3 regions of the Kitasatospora sp. NPDC085879 genome follow, and region 1 is predicted to be linked to each of the others. Evidence: riboswitches for the same ligand, from Rfam matches in the RefSeq annotation. Region 1 holds a riboswitch; each other region holds the start of a gene.
What was found. A riboswitch is a leader RNA that binds a small molecule or an ion and turns the genes downstream of it on or off. The one in region 1 is predicted to bind cobalamin.
Positions count from the first base shown of each region.

Region 2: it holds a riboswitch for cobalamin, as region 1 does, so the genes downstream of both, AB0P35_RS16415 (CbtB-domain containing protein) here and cobN (cobaltochelatase subunit CobN) in region 1, are expected to answer to the same signal.
Region 3: it holds a riboswitch for cobalamin, as region 1 does, so the genes downstream of both, AB0P35_RS24170 (cobalamin biosynthesis protein) here and cobN (cobaltochelatase subunit CobN) in region 1, are expected to answer to the same signal.

Region 1 covers NZ_JBFBJZ010000009.1:45,483-55,814, forward strand. The annotation lists gene thrS (threonine--tRNA ligase) at 1-767, shown strand, start outside; gene AB0P35_RS09540 (precorrin-2 C(20)-methyltransferase) at 828-2,333, opposite strand; gene AB0P35_RS09545 (precorrin-8X methylmutase) at 2,330-2,956, opposite strand; gene AB0P35_RS09550 (cobalamin biosynthesis protein CobG) at 2,953-4,170, opposite strand; cobalamin riboswitch at 4,255-4,403, shown strand; gene cobN (cobaltochelatase subunit CobN) at 4,634-8,374, shown strand; gene lnt (apolipoprotein N-acyltransferase) at 8,470-10,029, shown strand; gene AB0P35_RS09565 (VOC family protein) at 10,031-10,332, opposite strand, start outside.
Region 2 covers NZ_JBFBJZ010000018.1:82,453-92,784, reverse strand. The annotation lists gene AB0P35_RS16440 (MarP family serine protease) at 1-88, opposite strand, end outside; gene AB0P35_RS16435 (CoA pyrophosphatase) at 147-866, opposite strand; gene nth (endonuclease III) at 863-1,726, opposite strand; gene AB0P35_RS16425 (DUF1963 domain-containing protein) at 1,872-2,522, opposite strand; gene AB0P35_RS16420 (histidine phosphatase family protein) at 2,588-3,121, opposite strand; cobalamin riboswitch at 3,261-3,422, shown strand; gene AB0P35_RS16415 (CbtB-domain containing protein) at 3,455-3,676, shown strand; gene AB0P35_RS16410 (CbtA family protein) at 3,690-4,451, shown strand; gene AB0P35_RS16405 (acetylxylan esterase) at 4,548-5,513, opposite strand; gene AB0P35_RS16400 (glycoside hydrolase family 3 N-terminal domain-containing protein) at 5,638-7,998, opposite strand; gene AB0P35_RS16395 (carbohydrate ABC transporter permease) at 8,006-8,824, opposite strand; gene AB0P35_RS16390 (sugar ABC transporter permease) at 8,824-9,756, opposite strand; gene AB0P35_RS16385 (extracellular solute-binding protein) at 9,775-10,332, opposite strand, start outside.
Region 3 covers NZ_JBFBJZ010000033.1:12,378-22,709, reverse strand. The annotation lists gene AB0P35_RS24185 (hypothetical protein) at 1-823, opposite strand, end outside; gene AB0P35_RS24180 (alpha/beta fold hydrolase) at 1,002-2,123, opposite strand; gene AB0P35_RS24175 (XRE family transcriptional regulator) at 2,217-2,906, opposite strand; cobalamin riboswitch at 3,072-3,266, shown strand; gene AB0P35_RS24170 (cobalamin biosynthesis protein) at 3,359-4,336, shown strand; gene AB0P35_RS24165 (cobyric acid synthase) at 4,333-5,829, shown strand; gene AB0P35_RS24160 (putative cobaltochelatase) at 5,844-7,889, shown strand; gene cobO (cob(I)yrinic acid a,c-diamide adenosyltransferase) at 7,893-8,489, shown strand; gene AB0P35_RS24150 (cobyrinate a,c-diamide synthase) at 8,494-9,849, shown strand; gene AB0P35_RS24145 (nitroreductase family deazaflavin-dependent oxidoreductase) at 9,857-10,297, opposite strand.

The sequences.
Region 1 (10,332 bases):
TCTTCTGCCGGCCCGAGCAGGTCGCCGAGGAGGTACGGTCGGCACTGGCGCTGATCCACCGGGCCTACCGGGCACTCGGCATCGAACCGGCCCGGCACCGGCTCTCGCTGCCCGCCGAGGGCGGCAAGTACGTGGCCGACCCGGAGATGTGGCGGCGCGCCGGCCGGCTGCTCGCCGAGGCACTGGACGAGGCCGGCGTGGCGTACGAGGCGGAGGTCGGCGAGGCCGCCTTCTACGGGCCGAAGATCGACGTCCAGGTGGTGGACCGGGCCGGGCGCGAGGCCACCCTCTCCACCGTCCAGGTCGACTTCCACCAGCCGGCCCGGTTCGACCTCGGCTACATCGGGGCGGACGGCGCCCGGCACCGGCCGGTGATGGTGCACCGGGCGGTGATCGGCAGTGTGGAGCGCGCGGTGGCACACCTGCTGGAGGTGCACCAAGGGGCGTTCCCGGCCTGGCTGGCGCCCGTCCAGCTGCTGGTGCTGCCCGTCTCCGAGGAGCAGCTGCCGCAGGCCGGAGCCCTGGTCCGGGAGGCCGTCGAGCAGGGCCTGCGGGCCGAACTCGCCGACCCGCGGGCGGGCACCCTCGCGGCCCGGGTGCGGGGCGGCCGGCTGGTGCCGTACCAGGCGGTGCTCGGTGCGGCGGAGGCCGCCGAGAGGCTGGTGTCGCTGCGCCTGCGGGACGGCCTGCGGCTGGGGCCGGTGCCCGTCGCCGAGGCGTTGGGACTGATCAACGACCAGGTCGAGGCCGGACGCTCGGGCGGGTAGCGGGAAACCCGGGGGCGCGCGGGAGGTGCCCCGCGCGCCCCCGGGGGTGGCCGTCGCCGGTCAGTCCTCCGGGTAGCGGCGGGGGGTCCACACCACGTCGGTGTCGTTGCCGCGGCGGACGAGACGGGTCTGGGAGGAGCCGATGAGCAGCAGGGTACGCATGTCGACCTCGGCCGGGTCGAGGTCGGCGAGCCGGACGGCGCGGACCCGTTCGGTGGGGCCGCCGACGTCGCGGGCCATCACCACCGGGGTGTCGGCGGCGCGGTACTCCAGCATCAGGTCGCGGGCCAGCCCGACCTGGGTGGTGCGGGACTTCGAGCCGGGGTTGTACAGCGCCAGCACCAGGTCGGCCTCGGCGGCGGAGCGCAGCCGCCGGGCGATGACCTCCCACGGCTTGAGCCGGTCGGAGAGCGAGACCACGGCGTAGTCGTGGCCGAGCGGGGCGCCGGCCCGGGAGGCGGCGGCGTGCGCGGCGGTCATGCCGGGCAGCACCCGGACGGGCACCTCGCGGTAGGGGTCCTCGCCCGCGGCCTCCAGGACGGCGGTGGCCATCGCGAAGACGCCCGGGTCGCCGGAGGAGACGACCGCGACCCTGCGGCCGCGGCGGGCCAGGTCGAGGGCGAACTCGGCGCGCACCGACTCGACCTTGTTGTCGGAGCCGTGCCGGACCTGGCCGGGGCGGACGGGCACCCGGTCCAGGTAGGTGGTGTAGCCGACCAGGTCGGTGGCGGCGGCGAGGGCGCCGCGGGCCTCCGGGGTGAGCCAGAGCGGTCCGGCCGGACCGGTGCCGACGACCACGACCTCGCCGGGCCCGGTCGGTTCGGGCAGGTCCAGCGGCGCGACCTTGCTGGGCAGCACGGCCACCGAGAAGTACGGGACGGTGTCGGCCTCGACGTCGGCCAGTGGCACCGTGCGCTCGCCCTCCATGAAGGCCCGTTCGACGTACTGCGCGTCGTGGAGCCGGCCGGCCCGTTCCAGGGCGCGGCGGACGGCCGGGAAGGTCCGGCCGAGCTTCATGATCACGGCCGAGTCGGCGGCGGCGATCCGGGCGGTGAGTTCCTCCTCCGGCAGGGTGCCGGGGATGATCGTCAGGGTCTCCTCCGCCTCCACCAGGGCGGTGCCGAGCCGGGCCGCGGCGGCGCTGACGGAGGTCACGCCGGGCACCACCTCGGTCGGGTAGCGGTGCGCGAGACGCTTGTGCATGTGCTGGTACGAGCCGTAGAACAGCGGGTCGCCCTCGGCGAGGACGACGACGTCGCGGCCCGCGTCCAGGTGGGCGGCGAGCCGGGCGGAGGCCTCCTCGTAGAAGTCGTCCAGTGCGCCGCGGTAGCCGCCCGGGTGGTCGGTGGTCTCCACGGTGATCGGGTAGACCAGCTTCTCCTCGATCTGGCCGCCGGTCAGGTACCGGTCGGCGATCGAGCGGGCGATGGAGCGGCCGTGCCGGGCGCTGTGGTAGGCCACCACGTCGGCCTTGCCGATGAGTTCGGCGGCACGGACGGTGATCAGCGAGGGGTCGCCGGGGCCGAGGCCGACGCCGTACAGCCGGCCGGTCTGCTGCTCGGTCACTCTTCTTCACTCGCAATCGCGTTGATGGCGGCGGCGGCGATCGCGCTGCCGCCGCGCCGGCCGCGCACCACCAGGTGCTCCAGGCCGGACGGGTGCTCGGCCAGGGCCTGCTTGGACTCGGCGGCGCCGATGAAGCCGACCGGCACGCCGATCACCGCGGCCGGGCGGGGCGCGCCCGCCTCGATCATCTCCAGCAGCCGGAACAGCGAGGTCGGCGCGTTGCCGACGGCGACCACGGCGCCCTCCAGCCGGGGCAGCCACAGCTCCATGGCGGCGGCGCTGCGGGTGTTGCCCATCTTCTTGGCGAGGTCGGGCACCGAGGGGTCGGTGAGGGTGCAGACCACCTCGTTGTCGGCGGGCAGCCGCTTTCGGGTGACGCCGCTGGCGACCATGTTGACGTCGCAGAGGATCGGCGCGCCGGCGTGCAGCGCCTTGCGGGCCGAGGCGACCACGCCGGGCGAGTACACCAGGTCCTCGACCAGGTCGGTCATGCCGCAGGCGTGGATCATCCGCACCGTGACCTGGGCGACGTCGGCGGGCAGGGCGGCCAGGTCGGCCTCGGCCCGGATGGTGGCAAAGGACTGCCGGTAGATGGCGGCGCCGTCCTTCTCGTACTCGATCACGTGATCCTCCGGGCCTCGGCGACCGCCTCGGCCATCTCTTCCGTCGTCACTTCCACCGGCGTCACATCCGCCGACGGTGCCGGTGTCCCGACCGGCGTCACCCGGTAGCCCTGCCCGGTGGCGAGCACGTCCACCCATCGCCCGGCGGGGTGGCCGCAGCGCCGTTCGCAGCCCGACCAGTGCACCGGCAGGCCCGCGGCCGGGGCCGCCTCCAGTGCCCGGGTGGCGTCCGCCCGGACGTCGGCCCGGGAGGATCCGCAGCCGGGCAGGCCGGTGCAGGCGGTGGCACGTTCCCAGGCGGCACCCGGCGCGGTCCGGAATCCCGCCGCCGCCAGGTCGGCGAGCCGGTCGGCGGGCGCCCCGGGCAGCACGACCCCGCGCCAGGGGGTGAGCCGCAGCTCCCCCGCGGCCGCATCGACCAGCACCCGCCACCGGGCGGAACCGGCCGTGCCGAAGCGCAGCCCGACCGACAGGCCGCCGGGCAGCGCGCCGAGCGCGGGCGGCGCACCGGCGAACTCCGGGAGCCCGACCGGGCCGGGCGGCAGCAGGTCGGACACCTCCCGCAGGTGCCAGGCGCTGCGGCCGGCGGCGCGCACCGCGTCCAGGAAGTCCCGGGCGGCGGCGAGCGCGGCGGTCACGGCCTCCGCGGCCGGGACGGGCCGCGCGGTGGCCGCCCGGCCGAGGCGCAGCAGGGCGGTGCCGTCCGGCGCTGCGATCAATGTCACATCGGCGTTCAGCGCGGCCACGTCGCCGCGGCCGTCATCGAGGGCGAAGAGGAACTTGCCGGAGAGGCCGACCGCCCACGGGCTCGCGCAGAGCCTCGCGTCCAGCTCCCGTGCCCAGGCCTGCACATCGGCGTGGCCCGCGCCGGGGCCGGGCGAGGCGACGATGTTGCGGACCCGCTCGTGGGTGTCGGAGGGCAGCAGGCCGGAGGCCCGCAGCCGCCCGGCGAGCTCGGCGCCGCAGTCCGAAGCGAGGCCCCGCAGTTGGACGTTGCCGCGCGAGGTGATCTCCAGGTCGCCGTCACCCAGCGCCTCCGCGGCCTCGGCCAGCGCCAGTGCCTGACGCCCGGTCAGCATCCCGCCGGGCAGGCGGACCCGGGCCAGCGCGCCGTCGGCGGCGGTGTGCAGGCGAAGGGCCCCCGGGCAGGCGTCCGACCGGTCCCGGTCGGGCACGGCGGAGCCCGCCCCGGTGGGGTCGGGTGTGGGTGGCATGGCGGCGAGCATACAGATTGTCCGACCGACCGCCCCGTCGCCTGGATCACAGTCCGCATGCTGTCCCGCGGCAGGGCGGCACCCCGTACGATGCTGCCGGACGGTCCGCGCGGATCGTCCGACGCCAGCGACGGCAAGCGGAGGAAACCGGTGCAAATCCGGTGCGGTCCCGCCACTGTAACCACGGCTCAGCCGTGGAGCCAGGAACTCCCGCCGTCCTCCACCAGCCCGGGGCGCGGACCCCGAGGAAGGCCCGACCTGTGCGCTGCCGCATGCCCGGCTCCGCCGTCCCGCCCGGACGCGCCGAGCCGCCGCCCGCCGTCGCCGTGACTCCGGCGAACCCGGCGGCCGGCCGCACCTCGTGCCCCGCACCCCGCTCCGCCCCGCCCACCGGGCTGCCGTCCGGCGCCCCGGTGCGCCGCCGCACGCCCCGGAACACCGACCAGGCCGGGAGGCCCTCCGCATGATCCTGCTGCTGTCGACCTCCGACACCGACCTGCTGAGCGCCCGCGCCTCGCAGGGCCCCGTCCGCTACCGCCTCGGCAACCCGGCCCGGCTCACCGCCGAGGACCTGCCCGCCCTCGTCGAGGGCACCGACCTGGTCGTCGTCCGCCTGCTGGGCGGCCGCCGCGCCTGGGAGGACGGCCTGGACGCGCTGCTCGCCGGCCCCCGCCCGGTCGTCGTGCTGACGGGCGAGCAGGCCCCGGACGCCCAGCTGATGGAGCTCTCCACCGTCCCGGCCGGCATCGCCGCCGAGGCCCACGCCTACCTGGCGCACGGCGGCCCGGCCAACCTCGCCGAGCTCGGCGCGTTCCTCTCCGACACCGTGCTGCTCACCGGCCACGGCTTCGCGCCGCCCGCCTCGGCCCCCGCCTGGGGCCCGCTGGAGCGTCAGGCCCGCACCTCGGACGGCCCGCTGGTCGCCGTGCTGTACTACCGGGCCCACCACATGAGCGGGAACACCGCCTTCGTCGAGGCGCTGTGCGGCGCGATCGAGGACCAGGGCGGCCGCGCCCTGCCGCTGTACTGCTCCTCACTGCGCGGCGCCGAGCCCGAGCTGCTCGCCGAACTGGGCACGGCGGACGCGATCGTCACCACCGTGCTCGCCGCGGGCGGCACCCGCCCGGCCGACGCCCAGGCCGGCGGCGACGAGGAGGCCTGGGACGCGGGCGCCCTCGCCGCCCTCGACCGGCCGATCCTGCAGGCGCTCTGCCTGACCTGGTCGCGCGCCCAGTGGGAGGCGAGCGACGACGGCCTCTCCCCGCTGGACACCGCCACCCAGGTCGCCGTCCCCGAGTTCGACGGCCGGCTGATCACCGTGCCGTTCTCCTTCAAGGAGCTCGACGAGGACGGCCTCACCGTCTACCGCGCCGACGCCGAGCGCGCGGCCCGGGTCGCCGGCATCGCCGTCCGGCACGCCCGGCTGCGCCACACCCCGGCCGCGGAGCGCCGTCTCGCCCTCGTCCTCTCCGCCTACCCGACGAAGCACGCCCGGGTCGGCAACGCGGTCGGCCTGGACACCCCGGCCAGCGCGATGCGCCTGCTGCACCGCCTCCGCGCGGAGGGCATGGACCTGGGCACCGATCTGCCCGGCCTGGACACGGCCTCCACCTCCCACGAGTCACCCCGAGCCGAAGGGCCCGCCGGTGCCGAAAGGGAGGCGGGAGGGAGCGACGAAGGAGCGAGGGAGCAACGACCGTCGGTGCCGGGTCAGGAGGGCCCGGAGGCGAGCGGGCGAGCAATGAAGCACGAGGGTGACGAACTCATTCATGCTCTGATCGCGGCCGGCGGCTACGACCAGGACTGGCTGACGGAGGACCAGCTCGCCCGCAACCCGGTCCGTATCCCGGCCGCCGACTACCGGCGCTGGTACGCGACGCTGCCGCAGGGGCTGCGCGAGCAGGTCGAGGAGCACTGGGGCCCGGCCCCCGGCGAGCTCTACGTCGACCGCTCGCAGAACCCGGACGGCGACATCGTGCTCGCCGCGATCCGCTCCGGGAACCTGCTCGTCCTCATCCAGCCGCCGCGCGGCTTCGGCGAGAACCCGGTCGCGATCTACCACGACCCGGACCTGCCGCCGAGCCACCACTACCTGGCCGCCTACCGCTGGATCCAGGCCGCGCAGGAGGACGGCGGCTTCGGCGCCCACGCCGTGATCCACCTCGGCAAGCACGGCAACCTGGAGTGGCTGCCCGGCAAGACCGCCGCGCTCTCCGCCGAGTGCGGCCCGGACGCCGTCCTGGGCGACCTGCCGCTGATCTACCCCTTCCTGGTCAACGACCCGGGCGAGGGCACCCAGGCCAAGCGCCGCGCCCACGCCACCCTGGTCGACCACCTCGTCCCGCCGATGGCCCGCGCCGACAGCTACGGCGACATCGCGCGCCTGGAGCAGCTGCTCGACGAGTACTCGACGATCGCCGCGATGGACCCGGCCAAGCTGCCCGCGATCCGCGCCCAGATCTGGACGCTCATCCAGGCCGCCCGGCTCGACCACGACCTCGGCCTCGACGAGCGGCCCGAGGACGACGGCTTCGACGACTTCCTGCTGCACGTCGACGGCTGGCTGTGCGAGGTGAAGGACGCCCAGATCCGGGACGGCCTGCACGTCCTCGGCCAGGCGCCGGCCGGCACCGACCGGGTCAACATCGTGCTCGCCATCCTGCGCGCCCGGCAGATCTGGGGCGGCGTCAGCGCGCTGCCGGGCCTGCGCGAGGCGCTCGGCCTGGACGAGGCCGCGCTCACCCTCGGCGCCACCGACGCGGCCGAGGCGCAGGCCCGCGCCCTGGTCGAGGCGATGGAGGCCGAGGACTGGGCGCCCGAGGCGGTGGAGAAGGTCGCCGCCGGCCACCCGGACGCGGTCCGCGAGGTGCTGTCGTTCGCGGCGACCCAGGTGGTGCCGCGGCTCACCGCGACCACCGACGAGCTGGACGCCGTGCTGCACGCCCTGAACGGCGGTTTCGTCCCGGCGGGGCCGTCCGGCTCGCCGCTGCGCGGCCTGGTCAACGTGCTGCCGACCGGCCGCAACTTCTACTCCGTCGACCCGAAGGCCATCCCCAGCCGGCTCGCCTGGGAGACCGGCCAGGCGCTCGCCGCCTCGCTGGTCGAGCGGTACCGTGCCGACAACGACGGCGCCTGCCCGCCCTCGGTGGGCCTGTCGCTCTGGGGCACCAGCGCGATGCGCACCGCCGGCGACGACATCGCGGAGGCCTTCGCCCTGCTCGGCGTCCGCCCGGTCTGGGACGAGGCCTCGCGCCGGGTCACCGGCCTGGAGGCGATCCCGCTCGAGGAGCTCGGCCGCCCCAGGATCGACGTCACCCTGCGGATCTCCGGCTTCTTCCGGGACGCCTTCCCGCACGTGGTCGCCCTGCTCGACGACGCGGTGCGGCTCGCCGCGCGGCAGGAGGAGGCCGAGGCGGACAACTTCGTCCGCGCCCACGTGCAGGCGGACCTCGCCGAGCACGGCGACGAGCGGCGCGCCACCGTCCGGGTGTTCGGCTCCCGCCCCGGCACGTACGGCGCCGGCCTGCTCCAGCTGATCGACAGCCGGGACTGGCGGACCGACGCCGACCTCGCCGAGGTCTACTCGGTGTGGGGCGGGTACGCCTACGGCCGCGACCTGAACGGCCGCCCGGCGCGGGAGGAGATGGAGAGCGCCTACCGGCGGATCACCGTCGCCGCCAAGAACACCGACACCCGCGAGCACGACATCGCCGACTCGGACGACTACTTCCAGTACCACGGCGGCATGGTGGCCACCGTCCGCGCCCTCACCGGCAAGAACCCGGCCGCCTACATCGGCGACTCCACCCGCCCGGAGACCGTCCGCACCCGCACCCTCACCGAGGAGGCCGCCCGGGTCTTCCGCGCCCGGGTGGTCAACCCGCGGTGGATGGAGGCGATGCGGCGGCACGGCTACAAGGGCGCCTTCGAGATGGCCGCGACGGTCGACTACCTGTTCGGCTACGACGCCACCACCGGGGTGGTCGCGGACTGGATGTACGAGAAGCTGACCGAGGAGTACGTGCTCGACCCGGTCAACCGCGAGTTCCTCTCCGAGGCCAACCCGTGGGCGCTGCACGGCATCAGCGAGCGCCTGCTGGAGGCCGCCGACCGCGGCATGTGGGCCGAGCCCGACCAGCGACTCCTCGACGAGCTCCGCGCCGCCTACCTGGAGACCGAGGGCGACCTGGAGGCCGACAGCTAGACCGCACCCCCGGGGCGCGGGGCGACTTCCCCGCGCCTCCGTTCGGGTGACCCGGATTGCGCCGGATCTGCCCTTCCGGTGCATACGATCTCCGCATGACGTTGCGCACGGCGTTGTCGCAGCCCGCCCGTTGGGCCGCCCTGGCGGCCGGGGGGCTGCCGGTCCTGGCCTTCCCGGGTGCGGGGCAGGCGTGGTTGGCGTGGGTGGCCCTGGTGCCCGGGATGCTGCTGATGCGGGCGGCACCGGGCGGGCGCGAGGCGGCGGTGCGGGGCTGGTGGTTCGGGGCCGGGTTCATCCTGGTCGCGATGTACTGGCTGGTGCCGTCGATCGGGCCCGCGCTGCTGCCGCTGGCGGTGGTGGTCGGGGCGCTGCAGGCGGCGTTCGGCTTCGCGGTGTGGCGGCTGCTGCACGGCCGGGTGGGGCCGCGGCGGGCGGCCGCCGCGCTGGTGGTCCTGCCGTCGGTCTGGGTGGCCTGCGAGTTCGCCCGGTCCTGGCATGCGCTGGGCGGCCCGTGGGCGCTGCTCGGGGCGAGCCAGTGGGAGCATCCGTCGGTGCTGGCGCTGGCCTCGGTGGGCGGGGTGTGGCTGGTCGGCGCGGTGCTGGTGGCCTGCAACACGGCGGTCGTGCTGCTCTGCACGGGACGGCTGCGGGTGCTGCCGGCCGCCGCGGTGGCGGCGTGTCTGGCGGTGGGCCCGGTGCTGTTCGCGGTGCTTGCGCCGCCCCCGCGGGACGGTTCGGCGACGGTGGCGCTGGTGCAGCCCGGCCAGACGCCCGACGACGCGTCGCGGCTGGCGGCGAGCACCCGGATCACCCGGGGCCTGGCAGGCCGGCCGGTGGACCTTGTGGTGTGGGGCGAGAGCAGCACCACCGCCGACCTGGACCGGGACACCGCCGTGCTGGCCGGCCTGCGGGCGCTGTCCGCGTCGAGCGGTGCGCAGCTCCTGGTCGGTGAGGACGCCCGCAAGGCGGACGGCCGGATCTCCAAGGACGCGGTGCTGGTCACCCCGGACGGCGTGGCGGCCCGCTACCGCAAGATCCGGCTGGTGCCGTTCGGCGAGTACATCCCGTTCCGTTCGGCGCTCGGCTGGATCTCGGGGGTGAGCAGGGCCGCGGGCGAGAACCGGGCGCCGGGTGCCGCCTTCCACCTGCTGCCGACGACCGACCGGGCGGGTGCGCCGATGCCGGTGGGTGCGCTGATCTGCTTCGAGTCGGCCTTCCCGGACATGGCGCGGGCCGCGGCGCGGGACGGTGCGCCGCTGATCGTGTACCAGTCGGCGACGTCGACGTTCCAGCACACCTGGGCGCCGGCGCAGCACGCCTCGCTGGGCGCGATCCGGGCGGCGGAGACGGGCCGCCCGGTGGTGCAGGCGGCGCTGACGGGCGAGTCGGTGGCGTACGACCCGCAGGGGCGGCGGCTGGCCCGGCTGGGTACCGACGAGTCGGGGGCGCTGGTGGTGCGGGTGCCGCTGGCCGATCCGTCGGCGCTGACCTGGTACGACCGGCTCGGCGACTGGGTGCCGCTGGGCGCGGTGGCGGTGACGGTGCTGTCCGGGGCCGTGGTGCTGGCCCGCCGCCGTGCTGCGGGTTCCGCGGCCGGCGGGTCGGTGGCCGGGGAGCCGCAGGAGGCGGAGCCGACGGCCCGCGGCCGCACCTGAGTCAGGATCCGCCGGGCTCCCCCGAGCCGCCGCCGGCGACGTGGATGCCGAAGATCGCGCCCTGCGGGTCGTGCAGGACGGCGAGCCGGGGGCCGTCCGGGACGTCGGTGGGCGGGAGGACGATGGTGGCGCCGAGGACGGCGGCGCGTTCGGTGGTGGTGTCGACGTCGGCGACGGCGAAGTACGGCATCCAGTAGGGGCCGGCGTCGGCGGGGAACTGGTCGGCCATGTCGGCCATGCCGCCGAACTCCCGGCCGGGCAGGCCCCACTGGGTGTACATCTCGCCGACGGTGACGCTCCAGC
Region 2 (10,332 bases), on a different contig from region 1:
AGAGCACGCCCACCACGAAGCCCTGTCGGTAGCCGGACACGGCGAAGCCCACCGCGGCGGCGATCAACAGCAGATCCAGGACATTCACCCAGATACCCTCCCATGGACGGGGACCGGAACCTCCACGGGCCACCGGGTCCGGGTGCTCAGCGCGGTGCCGGCGAGCCCCGGTCGCGCTGCCGGTCCGGCCGGGTGAGGTGCAGGGCCTCGTCGGAGAGGGTCAGGGTACGCCGGGTGTCCCAGGGCCGTTCCAGGCCGCTGTAGTGCAGCACCCGGTCGATCACCCCGGCGGTGAAGCCCCACACCAGCCGGTCCGCCACCTCGAAGGCCGGACCGATGTGGCCGGAGGGGTGGCGCAGCCGGGCGCGGTTCGCCGGGTCGGTGAGGTCGGTCAGCGGCACCCGGAAGACGGCACCGGTCTCGGCCGGGTCCACCGGCTCCACCGGGCTCTCCTCCCGCCACCAGCCCAGCACGGTGGTGACCACGAAGCCGGAGACCGGGATGTAGAGCGCGGGCAGGGTCGCGAAGACCTGCACGCCCGCCGGGTCGAGGCCGGTCTCCTCGCGGGCCTCCCGCAGGGCCGCCGCGACCGGACCGGGGCCGGCCGGGTCGCCGTCCTCCGGGTCGAGCGCGCCGCCGGGGAAGGACGGCTGCCCGGCGTGCGACCGCAGCGAGCGGGCCCGCTCGATGAGCAGCAGGTCGGGCCCGGCCTCGCCGTGGCCGAAGAGCATGAGGACGGCGGACGGCCGGCCGCCGGAGGCCGGCGGGAGGAAGCGGCTGAGCTGCTCGGGGAGCACCGTCTCGGCGGCGGCACGGACCGGCTGCAGCCAGTCGGGCAGGCCACCCGGTTCGATCGCGACGGTCATCCGGCGACCGCCATGTCCGCGACCTCGCCGTCGTGCGCGGCGGCCTCGGCCCGGGCCGCGGCCTCCCCCGGGAAGTCGGCGGGCGGGCGCAGGCGTTGGCCGGGCTTGCCGGCGAGCTCGTACTTGAGCAGCTTCGCGGCCTTCTCCGGGTCGGTCTCGCCCGCGCCGTAGGAGGGGCAGAGCGCGGTGATCGGGCAGGCACCGCAGGCCGGCTTCTGGGAGTGGCAGACGCGGCGGCCGTGGAAGACGACGCGGTGCGAGAGCATCGTCCACTCGGACTTGGGGAAGATCGCGGCGACCGCGGCCTCGACCTTCTCCGGGTCCTCCTCCTGCGTCCAGCCGAAGCGGCGGACGAGTCGGCCGAAGTGGGTGTCGACGGTGATGCCGGGGACGCCGAAGGCGTTGCCGAGGACGACGTTGGCGGTCTTGCGGCCGACGCCGGGCAGGGTGACGAGGTCCTCCAGGCGGCCGGGGACCTCGCCGCCGAAGTTGTCCCGCAGGGCCGCGGAGAGGCCGAGCAGGGACTTGGCCTTGTTCCGGAAGAAGCCGGTCGGCCGGATGATCTCCTCCAGCTCCTCCGGCACCGCCACCGCCATGTCCTCCGGTGTCGGGTACTTGGCGAAGAGCGCCGGCGTGGTCTGGTTCACCCGAAGGTCGGTGGTCTGCGCCGACAGCACGGTGGCCACCAGCAGTTGGAACGGGTTGTCGAAGTCCAGCTCCGGGTGGGCGTAGGGGTAGACCTCCGCCAGTGCCCGGTTGATCCTCCGCGCCTGCCGCACCGTCGCCAGGTGCGTCTTCGGGAACGCTGCCTTCTTGAGCCCCGGCCCGCCCCGGGCCGCCGCGCCGCCACTCTTCGCCATGCTCATCAGACTACGGCTCACGCCGACGCGGGTCGCCCGGCTCGGCGAACTGCGGCGGTGGAAGTGCGGCGATGGAAGTGCGGGGGTGGCGGTGCGGCACGGGTCAGTGGTGCGCGGGTCGGTGGTGCGGTGGCGGCGCTCGTCGTCAGCACTGCCAGAGGAAGGCCGCGTGATCGCAGGGCTCGCAGGCGAAGGCGTACGCGCTGCCGCCGCCCCCGAAGTTCATCGCGGTGACGGGGTCGGGGCCCTCCTCGAGTTGGGCGGCGAAGGGCATCGGGCGGGCGCAGCCGGGGCATTCCGGCGTCTCGTCGTACTGCAGCCAGCCGGGTTCGCCGCCGAGTTGCCCGAGCGGTCGCCCGGGGGTGGGCCGGAGGCGGGCGCGGGCGTAGCCGGTACCGGGCGCCGGCTGGTGGGAGACGGCGCGGACGGCGCCGAGCAGTCGGGGGTCGTCGTCCTCGTCGGCGTGCTCGTCGAGGTCCGGCAGCGGCAGTGGCCGGGCGCCCTCGGCGGGCAGCAGGAGGGCCCGGTTGCCGCCTGCGCGCGGGCTCCATTCCTGGCAGCCGCCGGGGTTGTTCCGGCACATGAACAGGGCGAGCAGGCCCCGCCCGTCCGAGGCGCCGGTGCCGGCGTGCCGGCCGAGGTCGTCCAGCAGGATCTGGGCGAGGAACTGCATCGGGCCTTCGCAGGTCGCGCAGTGCGGCCAGGCCGTCCCGGCGGGCGCGAGGGGTGTCCCGCCGGTGCGGGTGAGCAGGGCGTCCGGTGCCACCGGGCCGGCGTCGGTCATCAGGATCGTCACGGCACGGCACCTTAGGGCCGGGCACCGACGCCGGGGACCGCCGGGCCGGACGGGTCGGCGGGATGTCAGAGCGGTCGGCCGCAGCCGAGGTTCCAACGGCCGGAGCGGCCGGAGAGGTGGGTGGCGGTGAGCGGGCGGACGTCGAGCCGCCAGAAGGCGGCGGGCGGGGCGCCGAGGGCGTGCACGGCGGCGGCGCGGACGGTGTCAGGTTCGACGACGGCGGTCACCGCCGGCGTGTCCTCGGGGAGGGCGGTCAGCCAGTCGGCGACCCGGTCCAGCAGGGCCCGGAGGGGTTCGCCGCCGTGCGGGGCGGCGGTGGAGTCGGCGAGCCAGCGGGCGAGTGCCTCGGGTTCGGCGGCGGCGACCTCGTCGAGGGTGCGGCCCCGCCAGCGGCCGGCGTCGCAGCCGGCCAGCGCGGGTTCGTCGACGGGCGCCGGCAGGCCGAGGGCCTCGGCGGTCTGCCGGCACCGGGGGGACGGGGAGACCAGGACGCGTCCGGCCGGCCGGAGGGTGCCGGCGGCGGCCTCGGCGGCGCGCAGGCCGTGGGCGTCGAGCGGGCCGCCGTCGTCGAAGCGGGCCTGCCGTGCGGCCTCGCTCATGGCCGCTGAGATCAATGTCACGCGCACTGCGGGTCCTCCCCCAACTCCATTGCCGGGCACGCGAGTCACCGCCGGCGGTCGGTCCTGTCGGGGCGTCCCCGGGCACCGGGGTGGTGAATGCGCCGTCCGCACGCCCTTGGCGGGCCCTGCGGCTGACGGTACCTTCTTGGCGATGTACGACGGCACGACGGAAGCCCGGTGAGACTCCGGCACGGTCGCGCCACTGTGTGCCGACGGTTCGCTCCTCGACGGGGCGGGCCGACGGTGAGTCAGACCCACTGCCGTCGTGTGTGCACCATCTAGCGGGACGCGAGTTCCCGAGGAGGTTCTGCCATGGCCCAGTCCGCCGCACCCGCGGTCGTCTCCCCCGTCGGCCAGTCCGCGCCGCTCTCCGTCAAGGCGATCCTGCCGTGGGCGGTGTTCTTCGGCATCCTGATGATGACCCTCATCTACTTCGTCGGCGCCGAACAGGGCGCCGTCTCCCTGATCTCCGGCGAGAACGTGCACGAGTGGGTGCACGACGGTCGTCACCTGCTCGGCTTCCCCTGCCACTGATGGGACGGGAACCGTGAACAACTCCACACCTGTCAGATCCCTGCTCGTCCGCGGCATGCTGGGCGGGCTGGGCGCAGCCGTGCCCGCCCTGCTGGTCGCCTACCTGCTCGGCGAGCCGCGGGTCGACGCCGCGATCGCCTTCGAGGAGTCCCAGCCCCACTCGCACGAGGGGGGCGTGGAACTGGTCAGCCGGTCGATGCAGTCCACGGCCGGTCTGGCGACCGGCATCCTGGTGTACGGCATCGCGCTGGGCGGCATCATCGCCCTGGCGTACTGCTTCGCGCTGGGACGGATCGGCCGGTTCGGTCCGCGGGCGACGGCGATGCTGGTCTCCGGCACCGGCCTGGTCGCGCTGTACGTCGTCCCCTTCCTCAAGTACCCGGCCAACCCGCCGGCGGTGGGCAATCCGGACACCATCGGGCAGCGCACCACGCTGTACTTCCTGATGATGCTGCTGGGGCTGCTGCTGACGCTGGCGGCGCTGGTCCTGGGGCGGCGGCTGGCGCCGCGGCTGGGCAACTGGAACGCCACGGTGGTGGCGGCCGCCGCCTTCGCGGTGGCGGTGGGGCTGGCGTACGCCTTCCTGCCGTCCTTCAACGAGGTGCCGGCGGACTTCTCGGCGACGCTGCTGTGGCAGTTCCGCCTGGCGACGCTGGCCGTGCAGGCCACCCTGTGGCTGGGCTTCGGCCTGCTCTTCGGCCACCTGGCGGAGCGTCTGCTGAACCCGAGGCCCGCTGCGGCGGCCGCGCCCGGCGCGGTGGCTTCGGCGGCCTGACGAGCAACCAAGGGGCGCGGGGAGCTGCGCGGTCCGGTAGTGGGTGACCGTACGGACTGCGCAGTTCCCCGCGCCCCTGTTCGCTCTGCCCGGGCCTTACGCGCCGAGGTGACGGCGGAGGAAGCGGAGGGCGGCCGCGTGGTCGTCCGGGCCGCCGGCCTCGTGGCCGTTGTAGCGCCAGACGTCGATCTCCTTCGGTCCGGCGTAGGCGTTGTGGGCGGCGAACACGGTGGACGGCGGGACGACCTGGTCCATGAGCGCGGCGGAGAAGCGGGCCGGGGCGGTGGCGCGGGCGGCGAAGTGGACGCCGTCCATGTAGGAGAGCGTGCGGTGCACCTGCTCGTCCCGGCCGCGGTGAGTCGCCAGGTAGTCGGCGATCTCGCGGAACGGGTGGGCGTCGGTGACGACCACGGCCCGCGGGAAGTCGCAGAGGAAGGGCACGTGGGCGACGACCGCGGCGAGGTCGGGGACGAGTCCGGCCGCGGCGAGGGCGGTGCCGCCGCCCTGGCTGTCGCCCATGACGGCGACGCGGTCCGGGTCGACCGCGGGCAGGGTGCGGACGGCGTCCACGGCGCGGACTGCGTCGGTGAACAGCCGCCGGTAGTAGTAGCCGTGCGGGTCCTCGATGCCGCGGGTCATCACTCCGGGGACCTGCGGCCCGGCGGGCCCTGAGTCGGGGGTGTCGCCGCGGCTCCAGACCGAGCCCTGGCCGCGGGTGTCCATCTGCAGGTGGGCGAAGCCGGCGGAGGCCCAGACGAGGTTCTCCAGGACGTGGCCCCGGCCGCCGCCGTAGCCGACGTACTGGACGACGGCGGGCAGCGGGCCGTCCGCGCCGCGGGGCAGCCGCAGCCAGGCCCGGACGGGTTCGCCCGCGTAGCCGGGGAAGGTCACGTCGAAGGTGTCGACGGTGGTGAGGCCGGTCGGCACGGGGACGGCGGTGGTCCCGGCGCCCGCGGCCCGGGCCTCGTCGAGAGTCCTGCGCCAGAAGGCGTCGAAGTCGGCGGGCTCGGTCTGGGTGCTGCGGTACGAGCGGAGTGCGTCCTCGGGCAGGTCGGTGTACAACGTCGACTCCTTCGGCCTGTGGTGCGTTCGGTCGTGGTCCACCTGCCCCGGCCTCGGCCGCCGCACTCCGGGGAAGCGGGTCCCGGGGTGCATGGGGCCGGGGCAGGTGGGGTCCGGGGGGCGGCTACCGCACGTCGAAGACGGGGTGCAGCCGGCGGGTGTGGTCGACCGTGCGGACGGGGCCGGTGAGCTCGACCGCGGCAGTGAGCCTCGGGTCGGTGCTGGAAGCGGCGAGGCGGAGCTCCAGGGCGCCGGGTTCGACGATCCGGCGGCCGCCGCGGCCGGTGAAGGAGGCCAGGTCGGCGGGGACGGTGACGGTGATCCGGCGCTCCTCGCCGGCGGCGAGCGGCAGCCGCAGGTAGCCGATCAGCCGCTGGACGGGCTGCACCACGGAGGCGACCGGGTCGTGCAGGTAGAGCTGGACGACCTCGGTGCCGGGCCGTTCGCCGCTGTTGCGCACGGTGAGGGCGAGCCGGAACTCGCCGGCGGTGTCCGTCCGGCCGGTCTCGACGGTGAGGTCGGACCAGTCGAAGGAGGTGTAGGTGAGGCCGTGGCCGAAGCCGTACGCCGGGGTCGGGTCGGTGCTGGAGACGTCGGTCGGTCCGGCGAGCCGGGCGGCGAGGTAGGAGGAGGGCTGGACGCCGGGGCGACGGGGCACGCTGACGGGCAGTCGGCCGGACGGCTCGACCCGGCCGCTCAGCACGCCGGCGAGTGCTCCGGTGCCCTCCTCGCCGGGGAAGAACGTCTGGACGACCGCGGCGGCCTCGGTGACGGCGCGGCCGAGCGCGTACGGCCGGCCGGCGAGCAGCGCGACCACGACGGGGGTGCCGGTGTCGAGCAGGGTGTCGAGCAGCTGCTGCTGGACGCCGGGGAGTTCCAGCGACTCGGCGTCGCAGCCCTCGCCGCTGGTGCCGCGGCCGAACAGCCCGGCGCGGTCGCCGAGGGCGAGCACGACCACGTCGGCCTCGCGGGCGGCGGCGACGGCCGCGGCGAAGCCGGAGGTGTCGGCGGTGTCGATGCCGGCGCCGGGCAGCACGGTGAGCGCGCTGTCGGGGAACTCGGCAGCCAGCGCCTCGCGCAGGGTGGGCAGCCGCAGGCCGACCGGGGTGTCGGGGTGCTGGCGGCCGACGTGCACCGGGAAGGCGTAGCAGCCGAGGACGGCGGTGGCCTCGTCGGCGGTGGGGCCGATCAGGGCGATCCGGGCGGGCCGGGCCAGTGGCAGGGTGCCGTCGTTGCGGAGCAGGACGACGGAGCGCTCGGCGATCTCGCGGGCGAGGGCGCGGTTCTCGGCCGGGTCGAGGTCGACGCTGCCGCGCAGGGCGGCGGGGACGGTGAGGTCGGCGCCGGCGAGGACCGCCGGGACGGGCGTCCAGTCGGGGTCGAGCAGGCCGAGTTCGGCCTTCTGGACGAGGACGCGGCGCAGGGCGCGGTCGATCAGGTGCTCGGGGACGCGGCCGGCGGCGACCGCCTCGACGAGCGGTTCGCCGAAGGTCTTCACGGTGGGCAGTTCGACGTCGACGCCGGCTTCGAGGGCCGCGCCGGCGGCCTCGTCCCAGCTGCCGGCGACGCCGTGCAGGGTGCGCAGGAAGCCGATGCCGAAGTAGTCGGCGACCACGGTGCCGGTGAATCCCCAGGTGTCGCGGAGGAGTTCGGTGAGCAGGCGCTCGTCGGCGGCGGAAGGCACGCCGTCGGTGTCGGTGTAGGCGTGCATCACGGAGCGGGCGCCGCCCTCGCGGACGGCCATCTCGAAGGGCGGCAGGATGACGTCGGCGCGCTCACGGGCGCCCATGCCGACCGGGGCGAGGTTGCGGCCCGCGCGGGAGGCGGAGTAGCCGGCGAAGTGCTTGAGGGTGGCGACGATCCCGGCGGACTCCAGGCCCTGCACGTAGGCGGTACCGACGGTGCCGACCAGGTACGGGTCCTCGCCGATGGTCTCCTCGACCCGGCCCCAGCGGGCGTCGCGGACGACGTCCAGGACGGGGGCGAGACCCTGGTGGACGCCGACCGAGCGCATGTCGCGGCCGATCGCGGCGGCCATGCGGCGGATCAGTGCGGGGTCGAAGGCGGCGCCCCAGGCGAGCGGCACGGGGTAGGCGGTGGCCTTCCAGGCGGCGAAGCCGGCCAGGCACTCCTCGTGGGCGACGGCGGGGATGCCGAAGCGGTTGGCCGCGGCGATCCGCCGCTGGGTGCGCATCAGCGAGAGCGCGCCGGTGGCCGGGTCGACGGGGGCGGTGCCGAACGGCCGGGTGAGCTGGCCGAGTCCGTGCGGCAGCAGGGTGTCGAGGGCGGGCGGCTCGTCCATCTCGTGCTGGTAGGGGGCGACCTCGCCGCCCTCGTCGGAGGCGCCGACCCAGACGCCGAACAGCTGGGCGATCTTCTCCCGGAGGGTCATGGCGGCGATCAGGGCGTCGGCCCGCCCGCCCGGCTCCAGGGCGGTGTCCTGCCAGGCGGGGACGGCGGAGGCGGTCTCTACGGCCAGGTTCATGTGTCGGTCACTTTCCTCCGACGCCCATGAGCCCCTGGACGAGGGCGCGGCGGGCGAACAGGTAGACGAGCAGGATCGGGATCATGGACAGCACGACGGCGGCCAGCAGCCCGGGGACGTTGATGCCGTACTGGGTCTGGAAGTCGTAGAGGCCGAGGGTGATCACCTTGGTCTCGTCGGACTGGGTCAGCACCAGCGGGAAGAGGAAGCCGTTCCAGGCCTGGAGGGCGGAGAAGACGGTGATGGTGGAGAGCCCGCCCTTGGAGAGCGGCAGCACGAGCTGGAGGAAGACCCGCCAGGGTGCGGCGCCGTCCATCGCCATCGCCTCGTAGAGCTCGGGCGTGATGTCGCGCATCACGCCGGTGAGGACGAGGGTGCAGACCGGCAGCGAGAAGGCCGCGGTCGGCAGGATCACACCGATCAGGTTGTCGTACAGTCCGGCCTTGCTGATGACGTAGAACATCGGCACGATCACGGCCTGGGCGGGGATCGCGAGGCCGAGCAGGAACAGCCGGAACGCGAGGTTCGTCGTCCGGCCGCGGCTGCGCACGATCGCGTACGACAGCGGCGGGACGACCAGCAGCACGATGGCGACCACGCTCACCGTGACGATGACGGTGTTGAGGAAGTACTGGCCGAAGCCGCCGTCCAGGTCGTCCAGGTAGTTCTGCAGGGTCAGGTGGGTCGGCAGGCCGAGCGGGCCGTTCGCCGCGTAGTCGGCGCGGCTCTGCAGGGTGGCGGCGAGCAGGGTGTACAGCGGCAGGCCGACGACGAACAGCCAGACCAGCGAGCCGAATCCGGCCAGGACGTTGGGGCGTCGTCTCATCACAGGCCCTCCGTGGTGCTGCGCATCCGGTCGTAGCCGGAGAGCCGGACGACGACGAGCGAGATGACGGTGGCCACCAGGACGAGCAGCAGGGCGACCGCCGATCCGGTGCCGAAGTCGAAGCCCTTGAAGGCCTTTTGGTACATGTAGTAGGCGCTGATGGTGGTGTCGGTGCCGGGCCCGCCCTGGGTGAGGATGAGCACCGTGTCGAACGTGGTGAGGCCGCCGACCACCATGAGGATCACCGAGGTGATGATCGCGTTGCGCAGTTGCGGCAGCGTGATGTGGAAGAACTGCCGTACCGTGCCGGCCCCGTCGATCGCGGCGGCCTGGTAGAGCACCTGCGGGACGGCGCGGGCGGCGCCCTGGTAGATGAGCGTGTGGAACGGGGTGAACTGCCAGGCGCCGACGAGCACCAGCACGCCGATCGCGCCGGTCTGCGTACCGAACAGGTTGCCGTCGCCGAACAGCCACTCGGCCTCGGCCGGGATGCCGAAGTTCGGGTCGAGCAGGGCCCGCCACAGCACCGAGACGGCGGTGGCGGAGAGCAGCAGCGGCACGAAGTAGATCGCCGACAGCACGGCCCGGTTGCGCTGGTTCCCGGCCGCCCAGACCCCGAGCAGGATGCTGATCGGGGTCTGGACGGCCACGCCGAGCAGGGTGAGCAGCAGGCTCAGCCACAGGCTCTTGACCATCACGGGGTCGTCGAACAGCCGGCTCCAGTTGTCCAGTCCGGCGAACTCCGGTGAGCCGAGGCCGTTCCAGCGGGTGAAGGAGAGGACGGCGACCAGGACGAGCGGGACGATCGCGAAGAGGACGAAGAAGACCGTGGCGGGCAGGGCCCAGGCGAAGCCGGGGCGGGTCACCGCGGTGCCCGCCCGGCTCGCCGGCCGCCGCTGTGTCACGGCCCCGGTGGCAAGAGTTGTGGTCATGGTGCGACCTGTCTGGTGTCAGGAGGACGGCAGGGCCTGCATGGCCTTGACGAAGCCGTTCTCGTCGATCTGGCCGTTGAAGAACTGCTGGACGGCCTGGTGGATGGGCGTGATCGCGGCCGGCGGGTACGCCTGGTCCCACGACAGCTGGAACGACGGCGCGGCCTTCACCAGGTCGAACTGGAAGGTGGAGTAGGCGGGGTTGGCCGCGCCGCTGAGGAACTTGGGGGTGTTGGTGGTGGTCGGCAGGTTGCCGATCGCCATCTGCCCCTGCACGAACTCGTCGGAGTACTGGAGCTTGAGGAACTCCGCGACGGCCTCCGGGTGCTTGGTCTTCTTCAGCACGGAGTAGAAGTTGTTGGTGTTGCCGACCACGTTCTTCGGGTCGCCCTTGCCGCCGGCGACGGTCGGGAAGGAGCCGTAGCCGAGGCTGGCCTTGGTGAAGTCCGGGTTGGCGTCCTGCTGGGTGGAGTACTCCCAGGAGCCCATCAGCTCGAAGGCCGCCTTGCCGCGGGCGAGCAGGGCCGGGGAGCCGCCGTCGGTGAACTTCACCGAGTCGAAGTTGGTGCCGAACGC
Region 3 (10,332 bases), on a different contig from region 1:
CGGCCAGGCCGTCCAGCATCCAGTCGAGCACCGCGGCGACGTCGGAGGCCGAGGTGGGGGTGTCGACCTGCGGCGCCCGGCAGGTGCCGCGGACGGCGGACATCGCGGAGGCCGCGTGCGGCACCGGGGAGGGGCCGAGCGCGCCGGTGCCGGCGCCGTGCCGGCGCTCGTCCAGGCCTCGGCGCAGCAGCTCCAGGAGCTCGCTGTCGGCGACCGGCCCGTCCACCAGGTGCAGGAAGGACAGCAGGTGCGGCGCCTGGTCGACGGCCTGGCCGGCCAGCATGGCGAAGACGCCGCGCAGGGCGGCGGGCGGGACGGGCGCGAGCAGCGTCCAGGCGTCGAACAGCGCCGACCAGCCGCGGATCACCGCCTCGTCGTCGTGCTCCCAGGCGTTCAGCCGCCAGCCGGGGCCGGCTCCGCCGTCGCGCAGCTCGACCAGGCCGACCAGCAGGGCCTGGCCCCAGGCCTTGGCGGCGGCGCCGACGGTCATGGCGAGGGCACGCCCGGCGGCCCGGGCGTCGTCGGGCAGCAGCTCGCCACGCTTGTCGACCTCGCCGAGCTCGCCGGCCCAGCGGGCGATCCGCACGGCGTCGGCAAGCATCCGGCGGGCGTGCGGGGCCAGCTCTGCGGGTGCGGGGAAGCCGTCCGGCAGCGGCACCCGGCCGCGGCCCGGCTTGGGCGCGGGGGTACGGCGGCGGACTGGCCCACCCGGAGGCGTGCTCTCGGGTCGGCGGGCCGCTCCTGGCAGACGGGTCACCGTCGCTCCGGTGCGGATCGCGGGCTGGAGCGGGGCATCACGGTCGCGCGGGTTCCGAGACGTCACGCCGAGCAGTCTTCCCCGTGTACCGGCCTTCTGTCACATCGAGTTCTACGCGCGATCGTAGGTCCGGTCCGTGGACAGGGGATGAGATCGGGCAACAGGCACCAAACCGGGTCGCCCGGAGCCGAAACATGGCATGAGCACGACGTTCGTCTCCGGTCGGTGCGGCCGCCCGCGGGGCTCACAGCAGCGGGGTGAGCCAGCGGCGCAGCGCCTCGCCGTAGCGGTCGGGATCGGCGTTCCACAGGGCCGCGTGCGCCCCGTCCGGGACGGGCTGCAGGCTCACCAGGTCCTCGCGCCGCGCGGCGAGGCGCTCGGCGGCCTCGAAGGGGGCCACCGCGTCCACGGGGCTGTGCAGCAGCAGCGCGGGCACCTGCAGGTCGGTGCCGGCGGCCAGCCGGGCGAAGCCGGCCAGGTCGACCTTGGTGCGGCCCTCGGCGGCCAGCGCGCCGAGCTCGGCGAGCGGGCCGGGCACCCCGGCCCGGGCCGCCTCCCGGCGGACCGTCGCGGGCCAGTCCAGCACCGGCGAGTCCAGCACCAGGCCGGCCACCGAGTCCCGCCAGGCCGAGCGGGTCGCGGTGTGCAGCGCCATCGTGGCGCCGAGCGACCAGCCGAAGAGCACGATCTTGCCGGCGCCGTTCGTCTGGGCCAGCCGGACGGCGGCGTCGACGTCCCGCCACTCCGTCTCGCCGAAGTGGCCCAGGCCGTCCGGGGACGGCGGGGCGCCCTCGTCGCCGCGGTACGTGACCACCAGGACGGGCATCCGCAGCGCGTGCAGCAGCGGCAGCACCGGCAGGGCCTGCTGCCGGTCGGCGCCGGGGCCGTGCACCACGATCGCCCAGAGCCCGCGGATGCCCGGCACGTACCAGGCCGGCATCGGCCCGAGTTCGCCCTCGACCTCGGCCGCGGTGAAGTCCAGGCCGAGTGCGGAGGCCGGGTCGCCGAGGTACACCCGGGCGGTCACCCGGACCTCCGTCCCGGTGCGCAGCGAGCCCGCGCCCGTGGCGAGCAGCCGGCGGGTGACGCTCTGCGGACCGGTGTCCAGCACGTCGCCCACCACGGCGTGGCCGCCGTCCGCCCACTCCAGGGCGTAGCGGCCGGGACGCTCGGTCTCCACGCTGCGGGTGAGGGTGACGCGGTCCGCGCCGAGCTCCTGCACCCGGATGCCGGGGCCGCCCGTGGTGCCGGCCCCGGCGAAGCCGGGGCGGACGGCCCGTTCGGACACCCGGCGGCCGATCAGCAGCGCCGCGGCGCCCGTCCCGACAACGGCGGCCCCGACGATCGCGGCGGTTCCCCAACGCATGGCGCTCCCGGTGTGGCGGCACGGACACGGCGATCCCAGTCCACGCCCCCGCCGGGGGACGGGCCACCCGAACGGGTCCGTCCGGGCGGCGGCTCAGACCGGGACGTCGGTGGCCCGGCGGGCCAGCAGCTCCCAGAACCGCTCCGCGAGCGGCCGGGCCGGCGGCCGCGCGGTGTCCGGCACCGTCGAACCCCAGTGCCCCGGCACCAGGTACTCGTCCTGCAGCTCGGCCAGCACCTCGCCCAGTACGGCGTGCGGGACCGGCACCACCCGGGCGACCGCCCGCAGCTGCGCCTGCCAGCGGCCGTCCACCACCTGGCGCAGCAGCCGGTCGAGCGCGTCCTGGCGTCCGGTCACCCGCACCATCACCCGCAGCGGCAGCCCGAGCACGTGGGCCAGCGCCAGGCCCTGCTCGCCGTCCGCGTCCCAGCGGCCGGTCTCCTCGGCCCGCGCGTACGTCGCCGCGCCCACCCCGATCCGGTGGGCGGCCTGCTCCCGGTTGAGCTCCCGGGCGAGCCGGAAGTCCCGCAGGGTGGCCGGCGCGATCCCCATCAGCTGTGCGGGCGGACACCACAGCGCGCGGGACAGGGCGATGAACTCCTCCTCCGAGGGCAGCATCTCGCCGGCCTCCCAGGCCACCACGTGGGAGGGCAGCAGCCGGACGCCGTGCGCGGCCATGCCCTCGGCGACCTGGTCCGGGGTCAGGCCGAGCCCGGCGCGGTGCGCCCGGGCGGCCCGCGGGGAGAACGGCACCGGCAGCGGGGTGGACGGTCTTCGTCGCATGCCACAAGAACGTACGGGCGGCCCGGTGCGCCGCCCCACACGCCGAACGCACGAAGCGGACCCCACCGGCCGCCGCGGGCGCTGGAGGATCGTACGGGGCGCGGACGGCCGGGCCGCGACGGTGTGTGACCAACCACTCCACACGCTTTGTTGACTGGCGGTCGGAGGGCGTGATGGGATCTCCGGGCCATACGGAGGCATGCAGAGGAAGCCGGTGCGAGTCCGGCGCGGTCCCGCCACTGTCACCGGGGAGCACGCTCGACCTGCATGGTCACGGCGGTCCGCCACAGGGCCGTTGGAAGGCCCGAGCGAGCGCCGGACCCGGAAGCCAGGAGACTCTCGCCGCCGGTTCGTCGATCCAGGGCGCGGACCCTGAGTGAGGACACGCACGCCATGCAGGCTGCCCAGCGGTCACCGCTGCGCCCCACCCAGGGAGCCGGGCCGTGGGCCGCCTGACCCCCGCCCCCTACCTGTTGGGCGCCGTGGCCGGCTACCTCGCCGACACCGCCCTCGCCGACCCCCGCCGCGGCCACCCGGTGGCCCTGTTCGGCAGCGCGGCCGGACGCCTGGAACGCCGCCTCTGGAGCGACCACCGGGGCGCCGGCACCGCCTTCACCGCGCTGAGCGTCGGCGCGGTCGCGGCCGGCGCGGCACTCGCCGACCACGCGCTGCGCCGCCGGCCCGCCGCGCGGGCCGCCCTCGCGGCGGCCGCCGCCTGGACGGTGCTCGGCGGCACCTCGCTGACCCGCGAGGCCCGGACGATCGGGCGCTCCCTGGAGGCCGGCGACCTGACCGCCGCCCGCGAGCGGCTCCCCCACCTGTGCGGGCGCGATCCCAGCACCCTGGACGAGCAGCAGATCGCCCGCGCGGTGGTCGAGTCCGTCGCCGAGAACACCGCCGACGCGGTGGTCAACGCGCTGACCTGGGGCGCGCTCGCCGGCACGCCCGGGCTGCTGGCCTTCCGGGCCGTCAACACCCTGGACGCGATGGTCGGCCACCGCTCGCCCCGGCACCTGCGCTTCGGCTGGGCCTCCGCCCGCCTCGACGACGTGGCCGGCTGGCCGGGCGCCCGGCTCACCGCACTGCTGACCGTCGCCGCGGCGGAGCACCCGCGGGCCGCCTGGAAGGTGTGGCGGCGCGACGGGTCGTCACACCCCAGCCCCAACGCCGGACAGGCCGAGTCCGCCTTCGCCGGCGGGCTCGGCGTACGCCTCGGCGGCACCCTGCAGTACGGCGAGAGGGTGGAGCACCGGCCCGTCCTCGGCGCCGAACTCCGGCCGGTGGCCGTCCCGGACATCGAACGCGCCTGCCGCCTCTCCCGCCGCGTGGGGGTGCTGGCGCTGGCGGTGACGACGGCCGCCCATGCCCTCGGACGCACCGCACTCGGCCGCGCCACCTCCATCACCCGTTCGCAAGGGAGTGTCACGTGACGAAGGCTCTGCTGGTGGCAGGGACGACCTCAGATGCGGGGAAGAGCGTGGTCACGGCGGGGATCTGCCGGTGGCTGGCGCGGCAGGGGGTCCGGGTGGCGCCGTTCAAGGCGCAGAACATGTCGCTGAACTCCTTCGTGACCGCGGACGGCGCCGAGATCGGCCGGGCCCAGGCGATGCAGGCGCAGGCCGCCCGGGTCGAGCCGGAGGCGGCGATGAACCCGGTGCTCCTGAAGCCGGGCGCGGACGGCCGCAGCCAGGTGGTGCTGCTCGGGAAGCCGGTCGCCGAGGTCGGGGCGCTGGACTACCGCGAGCGCAAGCCCGTCCTGCTGGAGCGGGCGCTGGAGTGCCTGGCGGACCTGCGCAGCCGTTACGAGGTGGTGGTCTGCGAGGGCGCCGGCTCCCCCGCCGAGATCAATCTGCGGGACCGGGACATCGCCAACATGGGTCTGGCCACGGCGGCGAACCTGCCGGTGGTGGTGGTCGGCGACATCGACCGCGGCGGGGTGTTCGCGGCGATGTACGGCACGCTGGCGCTGCTGTCCGCGCAGGACCAGGCGCTGGTGGCGGGCTGGTTCGTCAACAAGTTCCGTGGGGACGCCCGGCTGCTGGCGCCCGGGCTGGAGATGCTGCGGGAGCTGACGGGCCGTCCGGTGCTGGGGACGCTGCCGATGCTGTCCGGCCTGTGGCTGGACGCCGAGGACTCGCTGGACCTGTCCACGGCCGTGGAGAACCGCCCGACCGCCGCGCCGCACGGCTCCGAGGTGCTGCGGGTGGCGGTGGTGCGGCTGCCTCGGCTGTCGAACTTCACCGATGTGGACGCGCTGGCCCAGGAACCGGGCGTGCTGGTGCGCTGGGCGACCCGGCCGGAGGAGCTGGCCGACGCCGACCTGGTGGTGCTGCCCGGCACCCGGGCGACCGTCGCCGACCTGGCCTGGCTGCGCGAGCGGGGACTGGACGGCGCGCTGCGGGCCCGCGCCGCGGCCGGGCTGCCCGTCCTCGGCGTGTGCGGCGGCTACCAGATGCTGTCGCGGGAGATCGTCGACGCGGTGGAGTCGAAGGCCGGCGCCGTCGAGGGCCTCGGGCTGCTGCCGACCCGGGTGGAGTTCGGGGTGGCGAAGGTGCTGGGCCGGCCGGTCGGCGAGGCGTACGGGGAGTGGGTCGAGGGGTACGAGATCCACCACGGCGTGGTGGCCGTCGAGGGCGGGACGCCCTTCCTCGACGGCTGCCGGGTCGGCGCGGTGTGGGGGACGACCTGGCACGGCGCGCTGGAGAACGACGGTTTCCGGCGGGCGCTGCTGCGCGAGGTGGCGGCGGCGGCCGGGCGGGCGTTCGTGCCGGCGCCGGACACCTCGTTCGCCGCGGCCCGCGAGGAGCGGCTGGACCGGCTGGGCGACCTGATCGAGGAACATGCGGACACCGACGCACTGTGGAAGCTGATCGACGGCGGGGCACCGCAGGGGCTGCCGTTCGTGCCGCCGGGTGCACCGTGAGCAAGGGAGAGCAGATGAGTGACGCCCGTTATCCGTTCACCGCGATCGTCGGCATGGCCGACCTGCGGCTCGGACTGCTGTTGAACGCGGTCTCGCCGGCCGTCGGCGGTGTGCTGGTGCGCGGCGAGAAGGGCACCGCCAAGTCGACCATGGTGCGCGCGCTGGCGGGGCTGCTGCCGTCGATCGGCACGGTCGCCGACTGCCGGTTCGCCTGCGACCCGGCGGGGCCGGACCCGCAGTGCCCGGACGGCGCCCACGCCGGCGCCGCGGCGCTGGAGCGGCCCGCGCACCTGGTGGAGCTGCCGGTCGGTGTCTCCGAGGACCGGATCGTCGGCTCGCTGGACCTGGAGCGGGCCCTCGCCGAGGGCGTCAAGGCGTACGAGCCGGGTCTGCTGGCGAAGGCGCACCGCGGCGTGCTGTACATCGACGAGGTGAACCTGCTGCAGGACCACCTGGTCGACCTGCTGCTGGACGCGGCGGCGATGGGCCGGTCGTACGTGGAGCGGGAGGGCGTGTCGGTGCGTCACGCGGCGCGCTTCCTGCTGGTCGGCACGATGAACCCGGAGGAGGGCGAGCTGCGGCCGCAGCTGCTCGACCGGTTCGGCCTGACGGTGGAGATCGCGGCGACCCGGGACCCGCAGGAGCGGGCCGAGGTGGTGCGCCGGCGGCTCGCGTACGACGCCGACCCGGCCGGTTTCGCGGCCCGGTTCGCCGCGGAGGAGCAGGGGCTCGCCGAGCGGATCACCGCGGCCCGGGAGCTGCTGCCGAAGGTGGAGCTCACGGATGCGGCGCTGCGTCAGATCACCGCGGTCTGCGCGGCGTTCGAGGTGGACGGTCTGCGCGCGGACATCGTGATGGCCCGCACCGCCGTCGCCCTGGCCGCCTGGGCCGGCCGCACCGAGGTGCTGGAGGAGGACGTCCGCAAGGCCGCGCAGCTGGCGCTGCCGCACCGGCGCCGCCGCAACCCCTTCGACGCGCCGGGCCTGGACGAGGAGCAGCTCGACCGCACGCTGGAGGAGCACGCCGCGCCCGAGGACGACGGCCCGGACGACGGCGGCCCGCAGGACGACGGCAGCGGCCCCGACGGCGGCGGCCCGGACGGCGGCGGGGCTCCGGCGCCCACGGACGGGCCGGACGGCTCGGCGGCCGCCGAGCCGGAGCAGGCGCCCGAGCAGGCCCCGCCGCAGCCCCGGCAGGCTCCCGGCGCCGGCCGGGAGACCGCCCCGGTGGCAAGTGCCGACCCGTACCGGACCCGGCTGTTCAGGGTGCCCGGCACCGGCCGGGGTGCGATGGGGCGGCGCTCGGCCGCGGAGACCGACGGCGGGCACACCGTACGGGCGCGCCGCCCGCAGGGCCGCCTGGCCCGGCTGCACCTGACGGCCACCATGCAGGCCGCCGCACCGCACCAGGCGGCCCGCGGACGGTCCGGGCGGGCGCTGGTGCTGGCCAAGGACGACCTGCGGGAGCAGGTGCGCCGGGGCCGGGAGTCCAACCTGGTGCTGTTCGTGGTGGACGCCTCCGGCTCGATGGCGGCCCGGCAGCGGATGGGCGCGGTCAAGGGCGCGGTGCTGTCGCTGCTGATGGACGCCTACCAGCGGCGGGACAAGATCGGCATGATCACCTTCCGCGGCACCGGCGCGGAGCTGGCGCTGCCGCCGACCTCCTCGGTGGAGGTCGGCGCGGCCCGGCTGGAGCAGCTGCCGACCGGCGGGCGGACCCCGCTGGCCGCCGGGCTGCTGCGCGCCCACGAGGTGCTGCGGGTGGAGCGGATGCGCGACCCGGACCGCCGTCCGCTGCTGGTCGTCGTCACCGACGGCCGGGCCACCGGCGGCCGGGACGCCCTGGCGCAGGCCGAGCGGGCCGCTGGCCTGCTGGCCGGGCAGGGCGTGGCGAGCGTGGTGCTGGACTGCGAGTCCGGCCATGTCCGGCTGGGCCTGGCCCACACCCTGGCGGCCCGCCTCGGCGGCCCCGCCGTCACCCTGGACGAGCTGCGCGCCGAAGGCGTGGCGGCGCTCGTCCGCGACCACCGTTCCGTCTCCACCCAGCGAAAGGCGGCCTGAGCCGTGCCCAAGGGAGTGCCCGAGAGTGTCCCCGACGACGGCCTGACGACCCGTCAGCGCCGTACCCTGCCGATCACCGCGGTGCACACCGGCCCCGGCAAGGGCAAGTCGACCGCCGCGTTCGGCATGGCGCTGCGCGCCTGGAACCAGGGCTGGCCGATCGGGGTGTTCCAGTTCGTCAAGTCCGCCAAGTGGAAGGTCGGCGAGGAGAACGCACTGCGTGTGCTCGGCGCCTCCGGCGAGGGCGGCACGGTGGCCTGGCACAAGATGGGCGAGGGCTGGTCCTGGGTGCAGCGCGGCATGGAGTCGAGCGAGGAGGCGGCGAAGGAGGGCTGGGAGCAGGTCAAGCGCGACCTCGCCGCCGAGACCTACCGCTTCTACGTGCTGGACGAGTTCACCTACCCGATGCACTGGGGCTGGGTGGACGTCGACGAGGTGGTGTCCGTCCTGAAGGACCGCCCGGGCAGCCAGCACGTGGTGATCACCGGCCGGTACGCCAAGGAGCCCCTGACCGAATGCGCCGACCTGGTCACCGAGATGACCAAGGTCAAGCACCCCATGGACGCCGGCCGCAAGGGCCAGCGCGGTATCGAGTGGTAGCCCGTTGAACATCCCCCGTCTCGTCGTCGCCGCGCCCTCCTCGGGCGCGGGCAAGACCACCGTCGCCACCGGTCTGATCGCCGCGCTCGCCGCGCGCGGCCTCGCGGTCTCCCCGCACAAGGTCGGCCCGGACTACATCGACCCGGGCTACCACGCGCTGGCCGCCGGCCGCCCGGGCCGCAACCTGGACGCGTACATGTGCGGGGAGGACCGGATCGCCCCGCTCTTCCTGCACGGCGCCGCCGGGGCCGACGTGGCGGTGGTCGAGGGCGTGATGGGGCTGTTCGACGGGGCGGCGGGCCGCGGCGAGCTCGCCTCCACCGCACAGGTCGCCAAGCTGCTGCGGGCACCGGTGGTGCTGGTGGTGGACGCCTCCTCGCAGTCCCGCTCGGTGGCGGCGCTGGTGCACGGCTTCGCCTCCTGGGACCCGCAGGTGCGCCTCGCCGGGGTGATCCTCAACCGGGTCGCCTCCGACCGGCACGAGCAGCTGCTGCGCGAGGCACTGGAGGAGGGCTCCGGGGTGCCGGTGCTCGGCTGCGTGCGGCGCACCGCCTCGGTCGCCACCCCCTCCCGCCACCTCGGCCTGATCCCGGCGGTGGAACGCTCCGCGGACGCCCTGCGGGCCGTCCGTGACATGGGCGAGCTGGTCGCCGCCTCGGTGGACCTGGACGCGCTGCTGGCACTCGCCCGCAGCGCCCCGCCACTGGACGCCGAACCGTGGTCCGCCGCCGCGGAGGTCTCCCCCGTGGCCGGTCGGCCGCGGATCGCCCTGGCGGGCGGGGCCGCGTTCTCCTTCTCGTACGCGGAGAACGCCGAACTGCTCGCCGCCGCCGGCGCCGAGGTCGTCCCCTTCGATCCGCTGCGGGACGGGGAACTGCCGGCCGGCACCCGCGGGTTGGTGGTCGGCGGCGGCTTCCCGGAGATGTACGTGACCGAGCTGAGCGCCAATGCCGCGCTGCGCGCGGAGATCGCCGCACTCGCCGCGCGCGGGGTGCCGATCGCCGCCGAGTGCGCCGGACTGCTCTACCTCGGACAGGAGTTGGACGGGAAGCCGATGTGCGGGGTGCTGCCGCACACGGCGCGGATGACCGAACGGCTCACGCTGGGCTACCGGGAGGCCGTGGCCCTGGCCGACAGCCCGCTGGCCGCCACCGGCACCCGGGTGCGGGGGCACGAGTTCCACCGCACGGTCTGCGAGCCCGGCGCCGGCGAGCAGCCGGCCTGGGGCTGGCGCGGTCCGACCGGGCCGGCCGTCGAGGGCTTCGTGCGGGGCCCGGTGCACGGCTCGTACCTGCATCTGCACTGGGCGGGGGCGCCGCAGCTCGCGGAGCGCCTGGTCCGCGCGGCGGCAGCGGTGTGACGGGGCGTCAGGCCGAGGCGAGCCGGAAGACCGGGTAGCCGGGCGCGATCCGCAGCAGGTCGGCGTCGGACGCGTCGGCGTCGACGCCGTCGAAGAAGACGCCGACCTCGAACTTCCAGCGCTTGAGGTAGGCGCGGAGCACCGCCGGCTTGTCGGCGTCGGCGAGTTCGACCGCGCTGAAGGCCTCGGCGCGACGGCCGAGCCGGAGTTCGCCGGTGCCCGCGGCGCGCAGGTTGCGCACCCACTGGGTGTGGCCGCGCGGTGCGACCAGGTAGCGCTGCCCGTCGTGGCTGAGCAGGTTGACCGGGGTGGTGCGCCACTCGCCGCTCTTGCGGCCGCGGACCGCCAGCACGCGGGAGCCCCAGAGGCTGAGGCCGGCCCGGGTGAGGGCGGCGACGGTGCGGTTGGAGAGGGCGAGCAGGGCGGCGCTGATCCGGCCGGTGGGCATCACATAGCGGCTGGCGGTGTCGGACACGGGAACCC